2 regions of the Streptomyces sp. NPDC001480 genome follow, and region 1 is predicted to be linked to the other one. Evidence: riboswitches for the same ligand, from Rfam matches in the RefSeq annotation. Region 1 holds a riboswitch; the other holds the start of a gene.
What was found. Region 1 has a riboswitch for cyclic di-AMP ahead of ACFY01_RS43665 (transglycosylase SLT domain-containing protein). Riboswitches for the same ligand answer to the same signal wherever they lie in the genome.
Positions count from the first base shown of each region.

Region 2: it holds a riboswitch for cyclic di-AMP, as region 1 does, so the genes downstream of both, ACFY01_RS31305 (M23 family metallopeptidase) here and ACFY01_RS43665 (transglycosylase SLT domain-containing protein) in region 1, are expected to answer to the same signal.

Region 1 is NZ_JBIAVX010000034.1:8,537-11,934, reverse strand. Features, by position in the region: gene ACFY01_RS43675 (FAD-dependent oxidoreductase) at 1-287, shown strand, start outside; gene ACFY01_RS43670 (HAD family hydrolase) at 447-1,277, shown strand; gene ACFY01_RS43665 (transglycosylase SLT domain-containing protein) at 1,308-1,793, opposite strand; cyclic di-AMP (ydaO/yuaA leader) riboswitch at 1,799-1,981, opposite strand; gene ACFY01_RS43660 (polyprenyl synthetase family protein) at 2,512-3,398, shown strand, end outside.
Region 2 is NZ_JBIAVX010000013.1:249,890-253,287, forward strand. Features, by position in the region: gene ACFY01_RS31295 (dihydrofolate reductase family protein) at 1-849, shown strand, start outside; tRNA gene ACFY01_RS31300 (tRNA-Met) at 938-1,011, shown strand; cyclic di-AMP (ydaO/yuaA leader) riboswitch at 1,240-1,406, shown strand; gene ACFY01_RS31305 (M23 family metallopeptidase) at 1,417-2,448, shown strand; gene ACFY01_RS31310 (aldo/keto reductase) at 2,550-3,398, shown strand, end outside.

The sequences.
Region 1 (3,398 bases):
CCCGAGCCGGGCAGACCACCCGGCTCGCCGCCGACCACGTCATCGCGGCCACCGGCTACCGCGTGGACATCGCGGCCATGGACTTCCTCGGCCATGAGCTGCGCACCCGGCTCACGGTGAGCCGGGGCGCGCCCCGGCTGGGCGCGGGATACGTCTCCTCCGTCCCCGGTCTGTACTTCACCGGCCTTCCGGCGGCGTCGTCGTACGGCCCGGTGATGCGCTTCGTCTGCGGCACCGAGTTCGCCTCGCCGCGCCTGGCCAAGCACCTCGCGGCGGCCCACGGCTGACGTACTACCGCTCCTCCTCCGCCGCCCGCGCAGCGGGCGGCGGAGGAGGAGCGGGACGCGCCCGCGCGCCTCGACACCGCCATCTAGGAGCCCGTGGGCGCCAGTTGGGGCTGAAAACAGTGGTGAGTCGTGGGGGCGCGGTGTCCGTATTCTCTGATCATGGCCGCACCCCCCGCATATTCCCCCCCGACCTCCCCTGCGTTCTCGCTCGTCGCGACCGATCTCGACGGAACGCTCCTGCGTGGCGACGACACCCTCTCCGACCGCTCCCTCGCCGCCCTCGCCAGGGCCGGGAGAGCGGGTGCCCGGCACCTCGTGGTGACCGGGCGCCCGGCACCGCGGGTGCGGCCGCTGCTCGACGACCTCGGCTGCACGGGGCTCGCGGTGTGCGGACAGGGCGCGCAGGTCTACGACGCCGGCGCCCACCGCCTGCTGTGGTCGGTCACCCTGGACCGGGAGCTGGCGGAGGCCGCGCTCGGCAAGATCGAGGCCGAGGTGGGGGAGGTGTACGCGGCCGTCGACCAGGGCGGGGTGGATGGGCTCACGCTCATCGAGCCCGGCTATCTGATGCCCCACCCCACACTGCCCGCCGTACGGGTCAGGCGGCGCGACGACCTGTGGTGCGAGCCGATCAGCAAGGTCCTGCTGCGGCATCACGCCCTGTCGGACGACGAGTTGGCCGCCACAGCCCGCGCGGCCGTGGGATCGCTGGCGACGGTCACCATGTCGGGGCCGGGAACCGTCGAACTCCAGCCGTGCGGCGTCAACAAGGCGACCGGGCTGGCGCTGGCCGCCGACCACCTCGGGCTGAGCGCCGAACGGGCCGTCGCCTTCGGGGACATGCCCAACGACATCCCGATGTTCGACTGGGCCGCCCACGGTGTGGCGATGGCCAACGCCCACCCCGAACTGAAGGCGGTGGCCGACGAGATCACTCTGTCGAACGAGGACGACGGCATCGCCGTCGTCCTCGAAAGACTCTTCCCCTGAGCGGCCCGCTCCCTCAGGGGAGCGGAACGGTCAGTACGCGCCGAACACGTTGTCGATCGAGCCGTACCGGTGGGCGGCGTAGTTGCAGGCGGCCGTGATGTTGGCGACCGGGTCGTAGATGTTCCACGAGGTGCCGGCCACGTGGTAGCTGGCGAACGTGGGGTCGATGACCTGGAGCAGGCCCTTGGACGGGATGCCGGCCGCCGCGTTGGAGTCCCAGAGGTTGATGGCCACCGGGTTGCCCGACGACTCGCGCATCACATTGCGGTAGATGCCGTTGTACGTGCCCGGGATGCCCTTCTCCGCCATGATCGCGAGCGACTCGCGGATCCAGCCGTCGAGGTTGTTCGCGTACGTGACCGCGGGGGCGGCTGCGGGGGCGCTCGTGGTGGTGGCCGCGGAGGCGCTGGTCGCGCCGATCAGCGGGAGGGCGAGCACGGCGGCGCCGGTGCCGGCGACGGCGAGCTTGCGGGCGAGGCGGGCGAAGGGGGCACGGTGCTGAGCGGCAGCAGACATGTCGATGTTCCTCTCCGTCGCCTGCGAGGTGAGCTGTCGGGTTCGGGCTGGGAGGTGCCCGGCCGCGCCGCCCGAAGGCGGTGCGGCTTAACCCCTAGCCGTTCCGGGACGACGGGTGTCGTCCGGACCGGCGGCAAACCTGGGTCCCCCGCTCCTGCCGTCGTGAATGAGTTCGTCGATGGGTGTGACGGGCGGCGGCAGGATTCGGCGTTCCGCCCGACGGCCGGGAACGTATGCGAGAGCACATGTCCTGAACAAGCAGCGGATTCACACAAAGTCCTAGTTGACCTTGTTGTGAGGCGTATGAGGTGCTTGATCCTTTGCGTCTGCCAACCCTCAACTGGCCAATGACGGCAAGCGGTATGCCCCTATCGGGCGGCGGAGTGCTCCGATCGGCCGAAGTGACCCAATTCACGGAATATCAATCGCGGCAAATGGGACATGAGGGGCGCCGCATTGGGTAGCGCATCGATCGTGAGGGCGGAAGGCGAGCTGCTCCAAGCGGCGCAGTCATGTCGTACTTCCGGGTAAGTCGATAAATATCTGTGCTTATCGACCGATCGAAAACATAACGGGCGTGGTCCGATAGCGCCCGGCCTGTAACAGTGGGCGCCCTCGGTGATCGAAAGCTGACCGGATACGCTGACTTGAGTGAGGGCAGCGACCTATCGACAAACCGTGTAATCGCCAGCAGGCACCAGCAGACAGGAGACCCCTCGTGACCGTCGTCGGGCCGTTCGGGCTTAGCGTGCGGGACCAGGCTCTGGAAGCCGATGTCCAGGCCGGATTGGCGGCTGTCGAGGAGGGACTGCTCGAAGCCACCAAGAGTGAGGTCCCCTTCATCACCGAGGCCGCGCAGCACCTCGTGCGCGCGGGCGGGAAGCGGTTCCGGCCGCTGCTCGTGATGCTCGCGGCGCAGTTCGGGGACCGGTACGCGCCGGGAATCGTGCCCTCGGCCGTCGTCGTCGAGCTCACCCACCTCGCGACGCTCTACCACGACGACGTCATGGACGAGGCCGCGGTGCGCCGCGGAGTGGACAGCGCGAACACCCGCTGGGGCAACTCCGTCGCCGTCCTCACCGGCGACTTCCTCTTCGCCCGCGCCTCCCAGATCCTCGCCGACCTCGGCCCCGAGGCCGTCCGGGTGCAGGCCCTGGCGTTCGAGCGGCTGGTCACCGGGCAGATCCTGGAGACGGCGGGGCCGCAGGACGGCCGCGACCCGGTGGAGCACTACCTGGACGTCCTCGGTGGCAAGACCGGATCGCTGGTGGCGGTCTCCTGCCGCTTCGGCGCCATGATGTCCGGGGCCGACGAGACGGTCGTGGACGTCCTCACCCAGTACGGCGAGCGGCTCGGCGTGGCCTTCCAGCTCGCCGACGACGTGCTGGACATCGCCTCCGACTCCCACGAGTCCGGCAAGACCCCCGGCACCGACCTGCGCGAGGGCATCCCCACCCTGCCCGTGCTGCGCCTCAGGGAGCGGGCCGCCCGGCTGGGGCTGGCCGAGGACATCGCCCTGTGCGACCTGCTCGACTCCGACCTGACCGACGACACCCGGCACGCCGAGGCGCTGGCGGCGCTGCGCGCCCACCCGGCACTGGAGCA
Region 2 (3,398 bases), on a different contig from region 1:
GACGCGAACTTCTGGCACACCGGCGGCGAGAAGGTCCTCTACACGACCGGCAAGGGTGCCGAGCAGGCCCGCGCCCTGGGCATCGCGGCCGACGTCGTCCCACTGGGCCCGGATCTCGACTGGCCCGCTCTTCTAGAACATCTGTACGCAGTGCGCGGAGTGCGCCGCCTGATGGTCGAGGGCGGCGGCACCATCCACACCCAGCTGCTGCGGCAGGGCCTGGCCGACGAGCTGCAGCTCGTCCTGGCCCCCCTCCTCGTCGGCGACCCCCGTGCACCCCGCCTGTTCGGGCCCGGGGGCTACCAGGACGGGCGCCTCAGACTGCTGGAGACGCGCCGCATCGAGGACGTCGTCCTGATGCGCTACGAGCCCACCGCGCCCGGCACCGGACCGGCGGCCGTCGCGGCCGACCGCCACTGGCTGCGGACCGCCTGTGAACTGGCCGCGCTGTGCCCGCCCTCGGAGACGGCGTTCAGCGTCGGGGCGGTGGTGGTGGCCGCCGACGGTACGGAACTCGCGCGCGGCCACTCACGCGAGGGGGACGATCCCGTGGTCCACGCGGAGGAGGCGGCGCTGGCCAAGATCCGGCCCGACGACCCCCGGCTGGCCGGCGCCACGGTGTACAGCAGCCTGGAGCCGTGCGCCCGGCGGGCCTCCCGGCCGGCGCCCTGTGCCCGGCTGATCCTCGACGCGGGGGTACGGCGGGTGGTCACGGCCTGGCGCGAGCCGGACACGTTCGTCACCGGAGCCGACGGGAGCGGGCTGCTGGCGGCCGGGGGTGTGGACGTGGTCGTCCTGCCGGAGTACGAGGAGGCGGCGAAGGCGCCGAACCGGCACCTGCCGGGCTGACCCGAACCCCGGGGACTCCGGAAAAAGCCCTGCTCGAAAAGGTGTGTGCGAGCGGTCCCGCGGATGACGTACACTGGTGACACAACGACGCGGGGTGGAGCAGCTCGGTAGCTCGCTGGGCTCATAACCCAGAGGTCGCAGGTTCAAATCCTGTCCCCGCTACTGAAGGCTCAGGGCCGGAATCCAGTACACGGATTCCGGCCCTGAGTGCTTTCCCGGCCTCCGCCACCCCGCGCCGGGCTCAACTCGCCCGTTTTTCGCCGGTCATGGCCTGAAAGTTCTCCTGTGAAAACCGTAATGATCAAGCCGAACCGCTTGGAAACTGACCGGTAGCTCTATTAACGTTCGATAACGCAGCGCGGTCGTCCCAGCCGTCACCCGAGACGGCTCCGTGCGCACATGCCGAATCCCGCGAGGGAACCGGGGAACCACCACCTTGGGGTGAATCACGCCGACACCGCCGTGAACCGCTTGGGTTCACGACCGGTATACGCGCGTAGGAGACCTTCCCGCTCCGAACCCGTCAGCTAACCCGGTAGGCGTTACGGAAGGAAGGAGCACGCCCGCGTGGCGTCCAACCCGCCTGCCCCCACAGCCCCGTTCGTGCCGAGCCAGCGCACCGAGACCTTCGGCTACGGCGAGTACCGCACCGACGAGGGCCCCTGGGAGGAGTGGAACCCCACCGAGGAGTCCCTCGCCCCGGTACGCGGCCGGCACCGCGTCAGCAAGCAGCGCGGCGGCGGGCTCGCCCGCAGCTCCACCGTCCTGGGCGTCGGCGTGATAGCCGCCGTCGGCGCGGGCGGCATGGCCAGCGCCAACACCGGCAAGCCGCCGGTCCACATCTCCATGCCCGACCTGCCCTCCGTCGGCTCCCTGCTGGGCGACGACACCGACGGCGCCAAGGCCACCACGGCAAGCCTGTCCCACGTCGGCGTGGCAACCGCCGCCAGCGACCAGGACAGCGCCGACGCCGGCGAGGCCCTGCGCAACCGGATCATGGCGCAGGCCGAGCAGCAGAAGAACCAGGTCGACGGCAAGGCGACCGCCGCCGCCGTGGCCGCCGCCGAGAAGCAGTCCACCGCCGCGGCCGCCAAGGCGGAGAAGGAAGCCGCCGCCCAGGCCGCCGCCGCCAAGGACAAGGCGGAGGCCGTCGCCAAGAAGCAGGCCGAGGCCGACCGTCTCGCCAAGCTGGCCAAGCAGTACACGCTGCCGACCTCCTCGTACACGATCACCGGCACCTTCGGCCAGCCCGGCGCCATGTGGTCCTCCGGCTACCACACCGGCCTCGACTTCGCGGCGCCGACCGGCACGCTCATCAAGGCCATCCACAGCGGCACGATCACCGAGGCGGGCTGGGCCGGCGCCTACGGCTACCGCACCATCCTCACCCTCGACGACGGCACCGAGCTGTGGTTCTGCCACCAGTCCTCGATCAACGTGAAGGTCGGCCAGAAGGTCGGCACCGGTGAGGTCATCGGCCGCGTCGGCGCCACCGGCAACGTCACCGGCCCGCACGTGCACCTCGAGGTCCACCCCGGCGGCCAGGCCACCGGCATCGACCCGATGGCGTGGCTGCACAGCAAGGGCCTCAACCCCTGACGCGTCCCTCAGTTCCCCGGCAGCCCTGACGACACCCCCCGACGTCAGGGCTGCCGGTCTTCGCGGAATGCGCGCCACCGCCGCGGTTGTTGGATCAAGGCATGACTTCCCTTCGCAAACTCGGCAACTCCGACCTCGAGGTCTTCCCGCTCGCCCTCGGCGGCAACGTCTTCGGCTGGACCGCCGACGAGGCGCAGTCCTTCGCCGTCCTGGACGCCTACACGGCCGCCGGCGGCAACTTCGTCGACACCGCCGACTCCTACTCGGCATGGGTCGACGGCAACGAGGGCGGTGAATCGGAGACCGTCATCGGCAACTGGCTGAAGTCCCGCGGCAACCGCTCCGACGTCGTCATCGCCACCAAGGTCAGCCAGCACCCGAAGTACCAGGGCCTGACCGCCGGCAACATCAAGGCCGCGGCCGACGCCTCCCTGCGCCGCCTCGGCACCGACCACATCGACCTTTACTACACCCACTTCGACAAGACCGAGGTCCCGGTCGAGGAGATCATCGGGGCGCTCGACGAACTCGTCCGGACGGGCAAGGTGCGCTACATCGCGGCCTCCAACATCTCGGCCGAGCGCCTCCAGGCGTCCCTCGACTTCTCCGAGCGCGAGGGCCTCGCCCGGTACGTGGCACTTCAGCCGCACTACAACCTCGTCTCGCGCGACACCTACGAGGGACCGCTGCGGGACGTCACCGACCGCGCAGGCCTCGCGGTCGTGCCGTACTACGCCCTCGCCTCCGGCTTCCTCACGGGCAAGTACCGGCCCGGTACCACCGTGGACAGCGCGCGGGCGGGCGGTGCGGCCAAGCACCTCGAGACCGAGCGGGGGCAGAAGGTCCTGACGGCCCTCGACGAGATCGCCGCCGCGCACGACGCCCCCGTGGCCACCGTGGCCCTCGCCTGGCTCGCCGCGCAGCCGACGGTGGCGGCTCCCCTCGCCTCG